4 regions of the Lysinibacillus sp. FSL R5-0849 genome follow, and region 4 is predicted to be linked to each of the others. Evidence: riboswitches for the same ligand, from Rfam matches in the RefSeq annotation. Region 4 holds a riboswitch; each other region holds the start of a gene.
What was found. Region 4 has a riboswitch for S-adenosylmethionine ahead of MKY80_RS01855 (O-acetylhomoserine aminocarboxypropyltransferase/cysteine synthase family protein). Riboswitches for the same ligand answer to the same signal wherever they lie in the genome.
Positions count from the first base shown of each region.

Region 1 (4,739 bases), 920 kb from region 4:
TGTCAACTGCTTGACGGGCAATTTCAACTGCACGTTTATTAATTTCTTCCGCTTTTGCACCTAGATTATATTCATTTAATACAAGAGGTGTTCCACCAAATGTATTTGTACAAATAATATCTGCCCCTGCCTCTAAGTACTTATGATGAATTTTCTCAATGACATCAGGTCTAGTAAGCACTAAATTTTCATTACAGCCATCTAGGTCCTCTCCACCAAAATCATCTGCTGATAAGTTTTCATTTTGCAGCATGGTTCCCATTGCGCCATCTAGAATTAATATTCTTTTATCAAGTTGTTCTTCAATCATGTGCTTAGCCATTTATACTTACCCCTTTTTTCTGTTCATCCAATTGCTCTATATATTTCATTAATTCTAATGTCACATCGTAGCGTAAAAATGGTGTAATAAGGTAAATACCTTGGAAATATTGCGCAGCCACTTCTACTAATTCCTTGGCAATTGCAATCCCCTCAAGTGTAGCGCGTTCCTTATCTTCACCACATGCTTTCATCCTTGATAAAGCATCTTCAGATAATTTTATGCCTGGCACCTCATGATGTAAAAACTCTGCACTTTTATAACTCGTAACGGGCATAATGCCAATATAAATCGGTGCTTGTAAATGCTTCGTTGCTTCATATATTTCTATAATTTTTTCCTTTGTATAAACAGGCTGTGAAATGAAATAGTCTGCTCCATGCTCAATCTTTTTTTCTAAGCGTGCCACAGCACGATCTAAAACACGAACATTAGGGTTAAATGCAGCAGCCACAGAGAAGTTAGCCTTTTTCCGTAGTGGTTTCCCTGAGAAAGAAACCCCTTCATTTAATTGTTTAATTAATTGGATAAGCTCCATCGAGGAGACATCATATACGCTAGTGGCACCAGGGAAATCTCCAACCTTCGTTGGGTCACCCGTAACAGCTAGCACATCATGAATTCCTAAGGCATTTAACCCCATTAAATGTGATTGAAGACCAATTAAATTACGATCTCGACAGGTAATATGTGTAAGGGGGCGCACGCCATTAGTACTTTTCAATAACGCCCCCATTGCAATATTGCTAATACGTGGGGATGCCAATGAATTGTCTGCCATCATCACTACATCGGCACCTGCCTCATATAGTTGTTTGGCCCCTTCAAGAAATCCATCTATTTCTAAGTGTCTAGGTGTATCCAACTCTACGATGACCGAGCGTTCACGCTTTACTTTTTCATGAAGTGGTTCAAATTTAGCTGGCTCGGCATCACGAACAATTTCAATCTTTTTAGGCTTCGCATGCTTTTCACTAACTGGTGATAGCTCTTCTAAATACTTCTTTGCGGCTGCAATATGCTTTGGTGTCGTACCACAACAACCCCCAATTAAGCGAACACCCTGATCACGCAGTTCAACAGCAGCGCGACCAAAATAATCAGCCTCCGACTCATAAACAACACGCCCGTCCTCTAAATCTAATAGCGAAGCATTTGGATAGGCTGACATAAATGCCTTTGCCGGAAGTTCTACAGCCTCAAACGCTTGAATCGTATGATATGGACCTAGACGGCAATTGACACCAACAATATCTGCACCAAGAATCTCTAACTCATGTAGCGCATTATTTAAAGACATACCATTTTGTAAAACACCAGGCTCATGCATAGATACTTGAGCAATTATCGGTATATTAGTTTTGGCGCGTAGCACGTTTAATGTTGCTGTTAATTCTTCAAAATCATAATAAGTTTCGAGTAAAAGGCCATCAGGATTTCCTGCAAGTAACACACTTGCCTGCTCTTCAACGGTCGCTAATATGTCATCTAATGTTGCATCGCTTTTACGAATGCCACGAATTCCACCAATTGTTCCTAAAACAAATTGACCGCCATCCGCTGCTGCTCGCTTAGCAATAGTAATAGCTGCTTCATTAAATTGTTTGACACTTGATTCTAGTCCATAGCGAGCTAATTTAATGGCATTGGCACCGTACGTATTCGTTTGAATAATATCAGCACCCGCTGCGATATATTCTCTATGAATCTTTTCAATTAATTCAGGTCTCTGAACATTCATTTCCTCATGACAATACTCCAATCCATAGCCATACAACACTGTGCCTATTGCACCGTCTGCCGTCAATACATGCGTTTTTAATTTTTCAAGCAATCCCATAAAACTAGCCTCTCTTCCTCTATTTCTGTATAATAAAAAGCCTTCTTTTATATAAAAAGAAGGCTTTAACGACTCATCATTATTGTTCCTTCTCATCTTCGACTCAACGGTCTTCTGGATTTAGCACCTGACAAAAAGTTGGTTGCTGAAGCTTCAATGGGCCAGTCCCTCTGCTTCTCTTGATAAGAATTATTAAGTATGAATTTTTTAAATAATTAAAAGAATCATATCGTTTACAGACGAATGAGTCAAGACTATTTCACATAACAAAGAAATTATTTGCTTAAAAACTTAGAAATTGGATAGTTCTTCTGCAAGCTCTTCACCAATTTTTTTCCCATTTTGAATGCAAGCACCAATACCTACTCCAAAATAAGAGCAACCCGCTATCGATAAATTCGGATAGTTTTCATTCAGCTCTAGTAGTAAGCCTTGTAGCGCTTCCCGGTGAGCTAAGTCATATTTAGGCATTTGATCAATCCACTTTGTGACATTCACAACGGTTGGCTTTTCATCAATTCCTAGGCTTTTCCGAACATCTTCTAAAGCGACGGCTGCCAATTCGTCGTCAGTCATTTTACGTAACTGCTCATACGCCGGATTAATACTCTTATAGAATAGGCGAACAAGTAGTTGATTGTTTTTCGATGTATGCTTCCACTTGCGACTCGTCCAAGTTGCTGCATTACAAGTGACATCAGAATTATGCGATACAATATAGCCTGTTCCATCCGCAGGTAAGTTTGCATCAGGCACATCAAAGCCTAGATAAATAGTAATGGCTGATGCTGTAGTAAACTGATCAAAATAATGTGTTAAGGAGTCGTCCTGTAATATACTTTGAACCGCTTCATTCGGTAGCGCTAGAACAACATAATCTGCCTCAATGTATTGACCATTCGCTAATGAAATCGAATACTTGTTCCCCGTTTTTTGGACATGATTTGTGGCTACCCCTTTAATGATGTCTACCTCTGTTAATGTCTGTTCTAATCGCTCAATTAAAGAGGATAATCCATTTTGAAATGAAATAAATTTTTTATTAGCAGCTTTAACAAATTGCTCACGATTCGCATCAAAACCTTTTATGATACTTCCATAGTCATTTTTATAGTCAATTAAATACGGTAAAGTGGAGGCAATAGAAAGTTGGTGTAAATCACCAGAATAGACACCTGCTAAAACAGGTGCAATTTGATTTTCCACAAGCTCTTCGCCAAGATAATAAGTTAAAAATTCCCCTATTGAGCTTTCTTTTGTAAAACCTGCATTGGGTAAAGTTAAATCTTTTAAAGCTTCTTGTTTGGCCTGGTCAGAGATAAGTGTGCTTTCCTCAAGTGATGCCACACTCATAGGTATACCGAAAGTAGAATCCGCTGGAATGGCGTGCAGCTCGTTATTTGTATAAATATAGGATATACCTGTTTCGTTGTAAACGAGATGATCTTCAAAGTCTAGCTCCTGCACTAGCTCCATTACACCTTTATGGCGAGCTACGATTGAATCAGCACCAGTTTCCATAATAAAACCTTGTTCATAGGCCGAATATAGTTTGCCACCTAAATATGTATTTTTTTCTACGAGCACTAGCTGAACATCTAAATTTTTTTCCTTCACTTGGCGTTGCAGATAATGCATTGTGCATAAACCAGTAATACCGCCACCTAATACAACAACTGTTTTCATAGTAAACCGCCCCTATTTTTAGTTCTGTCTACAGTATAAACTTATTTTCATTGAAAATTACGTTAAACCCTTTACAAATTTAGCAAAAATAGAGCTATCTCAACTGTGAGATAACTCTAGCTCCAAGAATATGCTTCTAAACACACATTATAATGAGTACTATAGTGTTTAATATAGCTACTAGTGATCTAGCTTTTTAAATTTTGGGCAAAGCTAGCTAATTTTTCTGCTGAGTTCGTTACTTCAGTAAAAGAACTACCCAACCCACTTAATATACCTGCGATTGCTTGTATTTTCGTCGCCATGCAATCATTTTGATCTTTTGCTTCTGTCATTGCCCCTACTATATTTGTAAATTGTCCTTCCGTGTGTAACATATTATCCTCACCAGATGCCACCTCATCTTGGATATGAATGAGAGATTGCTCTAATTTCCCGGTGCGTTCACTCGTTTTTTGCAACAATAATGCAACAGCGGTGACAGATTCCTTTGTTTGAATGGATAATTTACGTACTTCATCAGCTACTACACTAAATCCCTTCCCTGCTTCTCCGGCACGGGCTGCTTCAATAGCAGCATTTAAGGCCAACAAATTGGTCTGATTGGCAATATTGGTAACGACACTCATAATCGTTTCCATTTCCTTCGACATATCAGATAATTGTTCAATATTTTCTTCTATATCATGAAGAGATTGAATAATATTATGCATATTTAGTGATTGTTTCTTTAAACATTCACGTCCATCCAGTGCTTGGTTTTCAGCCAGCGTAGACACTTCTAGCGATCTCTTTGCCAATTGTTCAATTTCCCCAGACTGCTCGCTTAGTCTGCAAAATGAATTATTGGTTTCCTGTGAAATGGTCGCAAGCAATTCAGAGGAGTGTACA
Region 1 covers NZ_CP152004.1:4,128,471-4,133,209, forward strand. Annotated here, with positions in the region: gene metH (methionine synthase) at 1-322, opposite strand, end outside; gene MKY80_RS20450 (bifunctional homocysteine S-methyltransferase/methylenetetrahydrofolate reductase) at 315-2,162, opposite strand; SAM riboswitch class I at 2,252-2,351, opposite strand; gene MKY80_RS20455 (protoporphyrinogen oxidase) at 2,454-3,848, opposite strand; gene MKY80_RS20460 (globin-coupled sensor protein) at 4,037-4,739, opposite strand, start outside.
Region 1: linked by a shared signal. The riboswitch ahead of MKY80_RS20450 (bifunctional homocysteine S-methyltransferase/methylenetetrahydrofolate reductase) and the one ahead of MKY80_RS01855 (O-acetylhomoserine aminocarboxypropyltransferase/cysteine synthase family protein) in region 4 are both predicted to bind S-adenosylmethionine.

Region 2 (4,739 bases), 2.3 Mb from region 4:
TGCCACCCGAAACCACATCCTAAATCAAGCACATGTTTATTTTTCAAATCAGGTAAAAGTGTTTTTAATACATGCCACTCTCCTGCGGCGTCCAGCCCTTGAACAGAACGTGGCATTTTTTCGTAAGCAGAAAAGAATTGCATATCATCATATTTATTTTGCTTCATCGTTTAAACATCTCCTATAATTAAGCTAGCCTCCTACATATCCTTGGTGATCTAGGAGGCTAGCTATCTTCTTCTAACCATGGTTTTCACCCCTATAATAGCTTTTCAAAACCATTCAAGAATACATAAAAAGTAAAGTACAAAAAGAGTAATCCTGAAATAAACGAAACTATTTGCATAAGCCTTTTCCCATTATTTTACCACCGATGCTACTTAAATATGAAAGGATTAGCCCCCAAAGGATTGAAACGGTGATAAATCCGAAGAAGAAGGGAGGTAAGCTTTTAGTTGCTGAATGTCCAATAGTTGTACCACCTACTATACTTCCACCAACCGTTGGGAATCAACGATTGCAGTCGTTGCTGAAACTACTAGCCAAACACCAGTAAAAAATAAGCCCATAATGATTTCTTTTCAATCGCTGCTCCATGACTCTAATTTTTTGCATGCAAACGTATCTCGGAAAGCTTGGAAGGTTAAAGGGCCAAGCATGATAGTACCGCCAATCCATAAAATGAATTGGAATATTGTACTAGATTGTACTAGAAAGGCTATTCCCAAAACCTATAGTACAGCGTACACCATGTCACCAACAGCACAACCTAAAGAAAAGATAAATGCAGGGTAAAAGCCTTTTGTCAGCCCTGTTCGAATTAAACTTAAATTTCCTGTTTCTAGTTCAAAAGCCAATTAAAAAAACAAAAATAAAAAGTTGTTGGGCTTTCATTTGTCATCTCACCCATCATAGAATTTTTTTATTCAAAAAAGGTTAGATAACTGTTAGTATTCGTTCAAGCAAATAGGGGGAATCGTTTTGTTAAAAACAGTACAAATTATTTTATCAATAATAGGCATCACGCTTTCCATTTACGGATTTATGACACATGATTATCGGCTAAACTTTTTAATGATCCTTTTTCTAGGTTTATTTATGTTAACATTAGGAATTAATGAATTTCGGAGAGAGAGAAAATTATATGGTTGGTTTTTAGTCGGGGTATTTATATTTTCGATCTATGTGTCCATTCAAAGCTTCGTATTCGTATAAAAAGTTGAATTTCGCACTTGATAATAGTCGTGGGATTTTTTTACAATTAAAAACATGTTGCAATTATGGATGTTTTATTTTAGTATTTTAATATTGTGTAAAAAATATAATATTTTTTCTTCTTATCAAGAGAGATGGAGGGACTGGCCCGATGAAATCTCGGCAGCGGAACTATTAAGTTACTGTGCCAAATCCAGCAAGCAATGTTCTTGATAGATAAGAGGAGCGTTTTAACTATAAGGGCTCTTCTTGTTATTTCAAGATGAGGCCTTTTTTATGGTGAAAAAATAAAAAATAGGGCTGATTTTTAATTTTTGGAGGTAGACAATGAAGAAAGAGAATCCATGGGCGCTAATCCCATTTGTTATTTTTATGATTTTATTTATTGGTTCAGGGATTATAATGGGTGATTTTTATGCCTTTCCTGTCATTGTAGCCATCAGCATTTCGGGTGCTGTAGCTCTAGCGATGAATCGAAAAGAATCGTTTTCCCGAAAGGTTGATATTTTTTGCCAAGGTGCCGGAAATTTAAATGTCATGCTGATGGTTATTATTTTTCTATTAGCAGGGGCATTTTCAGAGGTAGCGAAGGGAATGGGGGCTGTAGATTCCACTGTTAACTTTGCTTTATCGGTTATACCGCAAAACCTGGTTGTCGTAGGCTTATTCATCATTGCCTGTTTCATCTCTCTATCCATGGGCACATCAGTGGGGACGATTGTTGCGCTGGCGCCAATTGGAGTTGGAATAAGCGATCTTACGGAGCTACCTATTGCTTTAGTGATGGCAGCGGTTGTAGGCGGTTCGATGTTTGGTGATAATTTATCTTTTATTTCAGATACTACTATTACTGCAGTTCGTTCACAAGGCGCGCAAATGAAGGACAAATTTAAGGTCAATTTTTGGATTGTATTGCCGGCAGCTATTATCACAAGTATTATTTTAGGGTTTATGACATCCGGGGGGACAGCCCAAGTAGAGCATCTAAGCTATAATTGGATAAAAATTATTCCCTATGTTTTAGTTATTATTTTAGCGTTATCTGGAATGAATGTTTTCCTCGTTCTTGCATTAGGGATTGTTCTCGCCGGTGCTGTTGGCTTAGCAGATGGCAGCTATCACATAATGAGCCTTATACAAAAGATTGGTGAAGGAATGGAAGGGATGTATGAAATCGCCTTTCTGGCTATATTAATAGCTGGAATGGTGGAAGTTATTAAATTTAATGGGGGAATTGACTTTTTACTCCGTCTTGTAACGCGCAGGATTAAATCGCAGAAGGGTGCTGAATTTGGTATAGCTGGTCTTGTGGGTCTAACTAATTTATCTACGGCCAATAATACAATTGCTATTCTAATTGCCGGGCCACTTGCCAAAAATATTGCTGACCAGTATGAGATTGAGCCGAGAAAGTCTGCAAGTATTTTAGATATTTTCTCTTGTACAGTCCAAGGTCTTCTCCCATACGGAGCCCAATTTCTTGTAGCCGCAAGCGTAGCCAAAATTTCGCCAGTGAGTATCTTGCCGTACTCTTTCTACCCAATTCTTATTGGTATTTGTGGTATGATAGCGATATTCATTGGGTACCCGAAAAAAAAGAAAGCCTAAACTTTTACTACTGAAAATTAAACATGAACGACGAAAGTAGCTCAATCTAAATAAAGATCAGCAAGCTGGTTATTTCAGACTGTAGACAAAAGCCATCGAGTAGTTTGATATGCTCCCTATTAGGTAGACAGATTAAAAAATAAAATCTGTTTATCTAAAGGGAGCATTTTTTTGTGGTGAAGTTAATATCCACTCCAGATTGGAACGAAGGGCGAGGGTGCAGTTCGACCCCGCCCATGGAAAGCTGGAAATCAATCAACGGCTTTACTTTATTTTAAAGTTAATAAATTTCAATAAGAATCAGACAATAAACACTAATGGTATTAGGTAAAAAAATAATAGTAGAAAAATAGGGGAGTAGTCTACTTTTAGGAGATAGGGGGATAGTTCATTGCCCCTTACAGTCGAAAATAAAAGAGCCCAGTTGCTCTATTAATTGGAGCCTGGGCTTTGCTTAAGTATTTGGAACGAGGTGTTACTTTCTTGCCTGAATTAAAGTAAACCAATCGTTGTCGTTGAACTTGCCAGAAACATTGTATATGGGCTGATAGAAGCCTTTTGTATCATACATATAGGAAAGCTCAATCGATTCAATTTCAATTTGGTCTCCTTTTTTTATAATTAGGTCTTCCTCCTGTACGAGTGCGTTATACTTTATTTGAGGAAAATCGCCTTCCTTTATTCGTTCATATATTTCTGTAGGAGACTGTATGTTTACCTCTCGTATAAATTGATTTTCATGAAGACTGTAGGTTAATGAATAAATGTGACCGTCCGGTTTCAGGCCAAGACTGACATCTCCAGTCCAGTAATCTTTAGTTACATCAGGACGGTCTGGTAAGGTCCATTCAAATTCACCATTCTCCTGTACAGTAAATTCTGCATCTTGAGGTAGTATAGAAAGTTCATCCATCAATGACTTCGCCTTTTCTTCTTGCTCTACAGCTGAAATTTGCTCCGGTGTATAATTATTCTCGGTTAACCACCATTGTCCCTCTGAATTATTTGTAACCAATGTATACGCGACCCCATTTTTATCTTCCACTAGCGTTTCGTCATTGTCCTTGACATCAGATACATTCATCTCTGATAATCCTAGTTTCTGTTGTAATAGGTCTTTTACGTCATCCTCTTGAATGATTTTCTTATAGACAGGAGCAACGATTGGTGCTGCGCTTAATTCCAATGATGTGGATACATGAACATCTGACATTTTTGATTTTGTATAAGCGTTAATTGCTAGGTGACCAAACTCCTGCTGGGCGTAGACAATGTTCATAACGATAAAGATTAAGCCCATCAATAGAGGTATGGCAAGGTTTCCAATCAGACTTTTTACCTTTACCTTTTTGTTATGGGCCATAGAAGCGATAAGTTTGTATAATTGGTAGCCAATAATACCGCCAAGTGAGTTATTGATTAAATCATCAAGCTCAAAAATCCCTGCTCCTGAAAGTGCCTGATACGTTTCGATGGAGGCTGTTGCACCTACAACTACTAGGAGAAGCCACTTAAACTCTTTACATTTAGCCATAAGTAAAGGTAAAAACATTCCTAATGGCACAAACATCAATATATTAAAAAGACAATTTTGAAGATCACGTAAAGAGTATTTTTTCCACGCGTCTATATAACCACTGAATGGCTGAAGGTTCAACTGCATGAAATGTGAAGTGCCACGACCAATTACTGTCAGCTCCAAAACAAAGACAATATATCCGATAAAAATTGCGCCAAGCAGAAGCTTCTTTACAGGAATTTGTTTTTGGTGATCGGATCGTCGTCTTTGATAATAAAAGAAATAAAGTCCAATTAGTAAAAATTCAAGGCCAATAATTATGATGACGGGCAGCATCAAAATTTTGATGTTGCTCATGATTTCAGTAATTCCCAAGGTGTGATGCTCCTTTTTCTGA
Region 2 covers NZ_CP152004.1:2,635,852-2,640,590, reverse strand. Annotated here, with positions in the region: gene MKY80_RS12955 (class I SAM-dependent methyltransferase) at 1-167, opposite strand, end outside; gene MKY80_RS12950 (hypothetical protein) at 463-795, shown strand; gene MKY80_RS12945 (DUF3953 domain-containing protein) at 982-1,215, shown strand; SAM riboswitch class I at 1,335-1,438, shown strand; gene MKY80_RS12940 (Na+/H+ antiporter NhaC family protein) at 1,543-2,823, shown strand; gene MKY80_RS12935 (VanZ family protein) at 3,299-4,699, opposite strand.
Region 2: linked by a shared signal. The riboswitch ahead of MKY80_RS12940 (Na+/H+ antiporter NhaC family protein) and the one ahead of MKY80_RS01855 (O-acetylhomoserine aminocarboxypropyltransferase/cysteine synthase family protein) in region 4 are both predicted to bind S-adenosylmethionine.

Region 3 (4,739 bases), 650 kb from region 4:
CCAGCTTAAAGCTTATAATGGCATCATCGATTGTACGTTCCTGACAGATATTCATAGGTTTCTGTAGCTCTTTAATGTATAGTTCATCTATGAGCTGCATGAAAGGTCCGTATGTCCGCGTCATGGATTTATGGAAAGCAAAGCCACAATGTGGGCACACAGCAACTTCATACAGCAAAGGGTTTAGGCCATCATAGACGGGCATGAAATCTGTTTGTTCCTCGATAATTTTATATCGATTTGGGCGTACTTTATACGTTGTAAAATGCTTTTTGCAAAATTTACAATCTACGCTACTTTCATAGTAGTAGATGTTAAATGCCATAAGAATCAACTCCTTTGCATGCTCTAGAATTAGTATTTCTTTTGTTCTATTTAAACGCAATCGATAATCGTTCAATGTATTTAATTCATTATCTATCATTTTAACAATTCTGTGTTCTTTGGTATACTCCTTTAGAATTATTAAATTAAAAATAATTCTTACATTTTTAGTTAAATATCATTAGAAATAAGCTTGTAATAGTATTTATCGGTGTACTTAAAGTAAGTTATATAGTTCGAGCGAATTTTGTCGAATTATATACAATTTATTTCATAGACAATTTGAATTGTATAGTTCAAAAGTTATGTGCGAGAGGATGAAGTAAATGACATTTAAAATAGTGTTTTTTGATGTGGATGGTACTCTGGTCAATTATGAGGATGGCGCTGTGGAAGAAAGTACAAGGCAGGCCATTCACCTACTACAGGATAAAGGGATTCATCTAGTGGCTGCGACAGGAAGGCCATTGTCCATGTGTGAAGAGCTGAAAAGTTTGGGAATTGAAACCTTTATTACGGCAAATGGAGCATATGTGAAGCACAAGGATGTTGTCATACATAAAATTCCGATTGATAAGGGCATTGTTCAAAATGTTCAAGCTTTTGCACAGCAACAACAGCATTCCTTAACATTTTTTACAGAACAACTTACGATGAATGCTATTCAAAATCCGTTAGCCTTAAGCGCGATGCAAGAGACATTGTCTTTACGTGATTTTCCCGTTAGAAATGACAGCATTATAGAAGAAGAGGTTTTTCTTATGTGTCTTTATGCAGATGAGCAGGCTGAAAAAAGATTAGCTTGTCAATTTTCGAATATATTACGGCAACGATGGCATCCTTATATTGTGAATGTCTTACAGCAGGATGTGTCCAAGTCGATAGCTGTGAAGGCTGTACTGGATTATTTTGAGATTAATTCTAAGGATGCAATAGCTTTTGGAGATGGAGAGAATGATATAGATATGCTAGAGCAGGTTGGCCTCGGGGTTGCCATGGGAAATGGGAGCCAAGCTCTAAAAAATGCTGCAGATTTTGTTACAAAGAAATCCATTGAAGGTGGCATAGATTTTGCTTTACGTCAGCTTCACATTATTTAACGACATATTTGCTTGAGCAATTTTTTAGGGATACGGTTATGACTGTATAGAAAAGGTGTTAGGTGGTCGGAAAATGGCGCAGCATGTGCAATCTCTAATTGAACATTACGGGTATTTTGGCATCATTGTAATCCTAATTGGAGGCATTGTTGGGTTGCCACTTCCTGATGAAGTATTTTTAACTTATGTAGGCTATAGTGTTTATCGAGAAAGTCTTGAACATATCCCAGCGTTAGTAAGCGCCCTGATTGGCGCCATGGGAGGTATTACTTTAAGCTACTATATCGGCCACCGATTTGGCTTACCGCTCTTGCAGAAATATGGGCCAAAATTTCATATAACTGAGCAAAAAATTGATTTTACTAAAAAAATGTTTACGAAAGTAGGTCCTTTTTTATTAATAGTGGGCTATTTTATTCCAGGTGTACGCCATCTGACAGCTTATATTGCGGCTATTAATAATTATCCCTATAAGAAATTCGCATTCTTTGCTTATACAGGAGCATTTATTTGGACGTTCACATTTATAACATTAGGAAAAGTATTAGGGGAGAAGTGGCGATTCGTCGGTTACTATTTGTCCCATTACAGTATTTATGTCATCTTACTGTTTGTCCTTGTCATGTTAATCGTTTATTATTTATTGAAAAAAAGAAACGTACAAAAGTAAAAGTCGGTATGATTCGTACCGACTTTTTATTATGGCAAAATGGCAAATGATCGAACAGGGAATCCAGATGCTTTTTCAGGCTTAGGTACAATATTAAAAATAATAGCCCCTTTTGGAGGAAGCTTGTCCAAATTAGTCATAAGCTCAATTTGATAGGTGTCTTGATCAAGGACAAAATATTCTCCATCCAATTTGCCGCTTTGACGAAAATCAGTAGCAGAATCGGTATCAAAAGTTTCATGACCGATTGCACTTACTTTACGTTCCTTGAATAAAAATTGTAATGCCTCCAAGCCCCAGCCTGGAAGATGATTATGGCCATCCACATCTTTATTATTGAATGCTTCTTTATCGGGCCAACGCTTACTCCAATCTGTTCGCAGTGCCACAAAAGTACCTTCTTCTATTTGTCCATGTTGTGCCTCGAATTCTAGAATATCTTGGACACTGAGCGTAAAGTCATGATTACTAGTAGCCTCTTGTGATTTATCAATAACGATAAGCGGGAGAACGAGCTCCTTTAGCTCTAGTTCATCTAGAAAACGAGTATCTCTTACAAAGTGAATAGGTGGGTCAATATGTGTTCCATATTGTCCGGGAAAAGTAAACTGCTGTGCGAAAAAACCGTCATCATGCGAGAATAATGTTTCAAATTTAGCATCTTCAAACATAAAAAAATGAGGTGAATGTGGGCCGAAGGTATGTGTCAAATCGACCCATTGTTTTGATTTTAGTAAGTGCAATGCTTCTAAAAGTTCGTTAGACATTTAATTTCCTGCTTTCTAAAAGTAATGGTAAATAAAAAAGAGTCCTCTATAGAAGAGGACTCCCTGAATCATACGTGGGTAGTTCGTCTTCTCATCTTTCAGGCTTAGATTTTGCCAAAAGGAATTAGCACCATACTGATTGAGCTGGTTGCTGAGACTTCATCGGGCCGATCCCTCCGTCTCTCTTGATAAGAAATAGAATATAAGAATTTTCAGAAATAATAGTACAAATACTTTAGCATATATTTTTATAGTTTACAACTTTTATAGGATTACAGGGTTAAGATTTTTATTTACCAATTCAAAATTAACGTTACTCTACAGCAACCACTATCCATAAGCTGTATTCTAAAATTATCTGGTGTATAGTTGGTTTCGAATTTTGTAGTGATGCCTGTGGATGTAATCAATTTTTCGACATCTGTTTTATTTGAAAGTTGTGCAGCATTTTTTAAATCATGGGCAAATTGTTGAGAGCTATCAATTTTATCCGTAAGTAATTGTGCTTGCTGCATAATCGCCTTTATCCGCGTAGCTGAAGATATTAATTTTTGTGTATCAACAGGGGGAAAGGCACTATTACTGGTCGGCATTGCTAAATGTTGAGAAAAGGGTCTAGCTGCAAGGTGATGGGCTGTCGATGGTATTGGGTAATGGTAGGGGTGAACAAAATACGGATAAGGATTATAATACAATTCAATTCCTCCTATCCAAAAGCTGATATCTTATCTTATGTATCATGATCTTTTTAGGTGTTTGGATAAAGATAGTCCTGTACAGGAGTGTAAAACATAATATGCTACATAAACAAAAAAGGAAGCCATGGCAGCTTCCTTTACGTTCTTTAGCCAAGAACATTTAATACATCATCTATTTTTTTGCTATGTGATAGGATTCCATAATTCATCCACGTTAAAAAATCCACCTCATAAACACAGCTGCTCTTAACTGCTCTTAGGTTTTTCCACATAGAAGATTTTAAAATAGTACGCTCTTCATGCTCATAAATGGAGTGTTGCTTGTCGAAGGTGATAAACAAATGATCAGCGTCTAGCTGTAGCAGTTGATCTGATGTCAGATGAGCTTTACGCTGGTTAAGCGGTATTTTCCATACTAATGGATGAGGCGTTAAGCCCAAGTCACGATATAGGATTGGCCCTGTATAGCCGCATTCAGGGCCAGCATACAGTGTAATGCCAATGGACGAAATGCGAAGAAATGCAACACTTTGCCCATAAACGGATTTACCGAGAATTCGTCGAGCCTTCTGTACCTTATCCTCATATTCCATGATAATGTCTTGCATCATAGAGGTTTTCCCTGTTAAATCAGCAATTTTAAAGAGAGTCGATTGCCAGTCCTCCCCAGGGTGGTTGAGGTGACAGATTGGGGCCAGCTTATTTAAATGAAGACAAGTTTCCCAACGCTCTATACCAGCATCTAACATAATTAAAGTTGGTTTATAGTGAAAGAGACGATCCACTTCTCCAAACTGTACATCGATATCGGGAACATCCTGCAAACCTAAATAGTCTTGTTTTCCCCATTTGGAATGACTGAATTGAGCAATGGGTGTAATCCCTAAAGCTACAAAGAAGTCCTCTAAGAACGGTGCAAATACACGTACATTATTGCTCTGACTTCGTCGATATTGCCCTGGGGAAATACCTACATGCTCTTTAAAACGACGATTAAAATAATATTCGTTATTAAAGCCAATGGACTGACTAATTTCAAAGACACGATCATTAGTTGTCATTAATAACTGTTTGGCCTTTTCAATACGTATACTATTTAAATAATGAAGAGGAATCTGCCCCGTAATATCTTTAAAAATACGAGAGTAACTCCATCTTGGAACTTCTGCTAGTTCTGCTA
Region 3 covers NZ_CP152004.1:4,395,434-4,400,172, reverse strand. Annotated here, with positions in the region: gene MKY80_RS21805 (DUF2225 domain-containing protein) at 1-325, opposite strand, end outside; gene MKY80_RS21800 (Cof-type HAD-IIB family hydrolase) at 651-1,424, shown strand; gene MKY80_RS21795 (DedA family protein) at 1,498-2,094, shown strand; gene MKY80_RS21790 (cyclase family protein) at 2,124-2,861, opposite strand; SAM riboswitch class I at 2,950-3,056, opposite strand; gene MKY80_RS21785 (hypothetical protein) at 3,155-3,556, opposite strand; gene MKY80_RS21780 (helix-turn-helix domain-containing protein) at 3,706-4,739, opposite strand, start outside.
Region 3: linked by a shared signal. The riboswitch ahead of MKY80_RS21790 (cyclase family protein) and the one ahead of MKY80_RS01855 (O-acetylhomoserine aminocarboxypropyltransferase/cysteine synthase family protein) in region 4 are both predicted to bind S-adenosylmethionine.

Region 4 (4,739 bases):
TGGTATAAGTGCAGAGGCTAAGCTTGTTGCACTAGCAAAACCTAAATGAATAAGAATATTAAATAATGTTACGATAGCAATCGTAGCAAGAATTGGCATAGTATCTAGACCGAGTGAACCAAAAACTTTATCTGATAACCATGATGCACCTTTTGTATTCAGCAAAATAGTTCCGAGCATAATACCTACTGCAAAGACAATGATTGTTCCCCAAGGGATATGAGGTTCAACTTCCTTCCATGAATAAACGCCGATTTTAGGCATTAGTAGTACAGCAATGGCGATAATTGTAACCGTTGTTGTATCAAATGGATGGAGCTTGCCTTCCGTTGCCCAGAAAAATAGTAAAACTAATGATGTAACGATCAACCGAATCTCAGGTGCTTTTAACGGCCCAAGCTCAGCCAATTGTTTCTTGATGACTTCTTTACCACCATCAATATTGCTCGTCTCAGGCTTAATAAGCGTAATCATAATGAAAAATAAGGCTACTGACATAATAATCGAGAATGGGGCAGCATAAAGTAACCAAGCACCCCATGAAATATTCACATTAAATTGCTCTTGGATGAAATTCAAAGCAACCATATTTTGCGCTGCCGCAGTTTTAATACCGATATTCCAAATGGAGACGGCTTGTACAGAAGTAATAACGAGTAAAGCAGCAAGTCGACTATCACGTGGTAAACCGAATGCTGCGACCATTCCAAGAAGAATAGGGACTACTGCGCCAGCACGTGCAGTAGCTGAAGGAACAAAAAATGCAAGGGCAATTGAAACTAATATTGCACCGAAAACTATGGCTTTTGTTTTTGTTCCTACAAGTGAAAGAATCCAAAGAGCAAGTCGTTTATGCAAATTGGTAATTTGCATGGCTGCTGCTAGAAAAAGAGCCGCTGCTACTAGGGCCACGGCAGAGTTACTAAAACCACTTAATGATAGTTTTAAGGCGCTAGCAGTACCTAGTTGTGTTGTTGGATCATCCATGGATGGTGCAAGTCCTAGTAAAACAGTGACGAGTGCGATAATCATTGCAGAGCTAACAGGATATGAAACGGCCTCTGTTACCCACAGGATAACCGCGAAAGCTAAAATGGCTAAAGCGCGCTGTCCGGATACAGGTAGCTCACCGTTATTAGGTAAAAAAATAATGATAATTAATAAAGCAAAAGCCAACCCAATCCATAAAGGCTTTAAATTACGCTTCGTTGTTGTTTGTTTAGGTGAAGACATATTTTCTCATCCCTTCTACGTCTACGTAAAAATGACGGTTATTATCCATAACATCGGTCAGTATAATGTTTTTTTAAGATAAGAATTCGTCCATTTGTTGTATAGAATGAAAAGAAGCGAAATATGTCTGTTTTACAGCTTTAATAGTAATTAAAGAGATAATTTATGGTCATAAAAAATACAAATATCTCCTAAAAAATATTATTTCTTTTTCTTGAAGGCAGAAGTAACTTTAGGTTCGGTTCCATTGATTAAACGTTGAATATTTTCAATGTGCAAAATAATAGCAATAGCAAAAAGTAGAATGGCAATAATGGTCGGGCCAAGCCCAGGAATCCATAAATAAGTAGCGGTACAAAAAATGAGGTAAAACTCTAATACCCCAACAATTAAATAGTTCGTTGCAAAAGATAAAATAATAAATAGAATAAGTGCAAATAAACCAATCTTCCAATCAACCGCAAGTAAAATTCCAATGATAGAGGCAGTCCCTTTTCCACCATTGAAGCCCATATAAAAAGGGAAATTATGCCCCAAAATAACCCCTGCAGCTATCAAATAGGTGAGGAGCCATGTTTGTTCTGCTGTTAAATGTGTTGCATCTGTTAAATAAAAATGTGCACCGACGATGGCTACGACGCCTTTGCCAATATCGATAAGAGCTACTAAAACGCCATATTTCCAGCCGAGTGAAAGCGTAGCATTAGAGGCACCAGCATTGCCATGGCCAGCTTTTTTTAAATCAACCCCGGATAAAAATTGTGCCACTTTAGAGCCGTGAATACAGCCAATCAAATAGCCAACAACTAGAAAACAGATCACGGCTTTTACCATAAAAATACTCCTTTCAAATTTTTTTTAAAATAGTGTATGCGTTCTTACTACGTAAAAGAGCAGACAGAAGTTTCGGAAAAAATAAAATTTAGATGTTGACAGAAAAAAACTCTATGCTTATACTTTGTAACAACGATGGAAATTGAATCTCATACTCTTATCAAGAGCGGCGGAGGGATAGGCCCTATGATGCCCGGCAACCAGTAGGTGATGAACTTACTAAGGTGCTAATTCCTACAGATTCTTACTTGGATCTGGCAGATAAGGGGAGGAAAACTTGCAACCGCAACCCTCTTCTTAGCTGAAGAGGGTTTTTGTTTTCTACAGAAAAATCCTCCTCATCTCCGGTACCATCGTAAAAAAATAACCAAATGGAGGTACACAATGACAAATTTTAAACCAGAAACACTGCTGTTACATGGCGGTCAAGAACCAGACCCAGTGACGGGTTCTAGAACAGTTCCTGTTTACCGTTCAACTGCTTTCGTTTTTAAAGACACTGCTCATGCGCAACGTCTTTTTGCCTTAGAGGAAGCGGGAAACATTTACACGCGAATTACGAATCCGACAGTGGATGTTTTTGAAAAGCGTGTGGCTTTATTAGAAGGTGGGACGGCAGCAGTAGCACTTTCATCTGGTGCAGCAGCTATTGCATTTTCTATTTTAAATCTAGCTGGAGCAGGAGATGAAATTGTAGCAGCCAGTTCTTTATATGGTGGTACGTATAATTTATTCGCTAATACATTACCAAACTATGGTATTAAAACGATTTTTGTAGATGAAACAAACCCAGAGAATTTTAAGGCTGCCATTACTGATAAAACAAAAGCTGTCTTCGCAGAAGTTTACGGTAATCCAAGCTTAAAGGTTTTAGATATTGAAGCTGTAGCTAAGATTGCACATGACAACAGCTTACCATTAATTATCGATAGTACATTTGCTTCTCCTTATGGTTCTACACCAATTGACTACGGTGCAGATGTGGTAGTTCACTCAGCAACTAAATGGATAGGTGGCCATGGGACAACTCTAGGCGGTGTTGTTGTAGACGCTGGTAAGTTTGATTGGACTAGTGGGCGATTCCCAGGCTTTACAGAGCCGGATGCTTCTTACCATGGTTTACGCTATGGAATAGATACAGCTTCTGCAGCATTTGCTACAAAGCTGCGTGTACAGCTGTTACGTGATTTTGGACCAACGTTAAGTGCAGATGCAGCTTTCAATCTATTACAAGGTTTAGAGACGCTTCATTTGCGTATCCCTAAACACAATGAAAATGCTTTAGCTGTGGCTGAATATTTACGTAACCACCCATCTGTGGAGTATGTAAATTATAATGGCCTGGAAGATTTTCCAACACATGAGTTGGCGAAAAAGTATTTAAAAAATGGCTTCGGCTCAGTGCTTACATTTGGCATTAAAGGTGGACGTGAAGCAGGACGAAAGCTTATTGATCATGTAAAGCTGTTTTCACATGTGGCAAATGTAGGGGATGCTAAGTCGCTAATTATCCATCCAGCATCTACTACACACCAACAATTATCAGCAGATGAACTAATTCAAGCTGGCGTAACCGAATCGCTCATTCGCTTATCAATCGGTTTAGAGGCAGTGGAGGACATCATTGCAGATTTAGAGCAGGCTATTACTCAGGCAACAGCAACAACTGAACAAACAGTAGAAGCGTAATATAGAATGACAGGCGAGTGTTGTAGCGTTTACGTATTTTCTCATTCGAATAGCCTCATTTGGTATACGTCAAACGTTGCTACATTAACCAATTACCTCATCCGGTAATTATCAGAACCTTTTAAAAAATAATACCAAGTAATTTTATATGTATTATTGACTTTGTTAAAACCTTGTTATATACTTGGAATTAAGTTAAGTGTTCGGAAAAACCTCGTTGAAAAGGTAAATGTTTTCATAAGTGCTCCCCCCACTTTTGAATAGATAGGAGAGTAGTTACATAGCCAGTGGCTACTCTTCAAAAAAACTGATGATAAAGGAGTGTTTAAAATGGGTAATCTCTATAGTGCGCAAAACATTGCATCTTATCTAATTTATGAACTAAATGAAGGGCATGTATTTGTTAACAATCAATCCATTCAACACATCCTTACATTAGTGGAACATAAATGGCAGCAAATTTTTGGTCATTCAGCATATCAGGAACAGGTTTGCGCAGATGATATTGGCTATACGATTAAGGAAATTTATGAGACATATGAGAAGTATGGTGTGAGCCACATCCAGCTTCCAGCAACAGAATTTTATTTGAAATACGGTACATTTCAATTAGTAGAACGTACGTATGCAATACCAAATTTTACAGAAGAAGAAATTAGTATTGTTCAACAAGCTTTAACACAATATCGTTTTCAATTGCTTTCAAAAGCGAGCTAAATAATCCCTCATATATTTAGGCTCATTCTCTGCTGCTACAGGGAATGAGCCTTTTTTATAGTAGTTTAATTATTTAGCTGGTTTATGGGTGTCTGAACATACATATATAATAGAAGAAAGACATCATTATTTGAGAGTAAAGAGTCAATATTTGTTCGAATTTTATGGATAAACTAAAAAAACGTATAGTAAAAGGAATGAAACCGATTTCTTTTGCACGTCTAGGGAAAACAAATGTCCTTCCTAGAAAGATTTTTCTTGTGTAA
Region 4 covers NZ_CP152004.1:374,826-379,564, forward strand. Annotated here, with positions in the region: gene MKY80_RS01845 (DASS family sodium-coupled anion symporter) at 1-1,233, opposite strand, end outside; gene MKY80_RS01850 (glycerol-3-phosphate acyltransferase) at 1,435-2,067, opposite strand; SAM riboswitch class I at 2,222-2,335, shown strand; gene MKY80_RS01855 (O-acetylhomoserine aminocarboxypropyltransferase/cysteine synthase family protein) at 2,452-3,756, shown strand; gene MKY80_RS01860 (hypothetical protein) at 4,087-4,473, shown strand.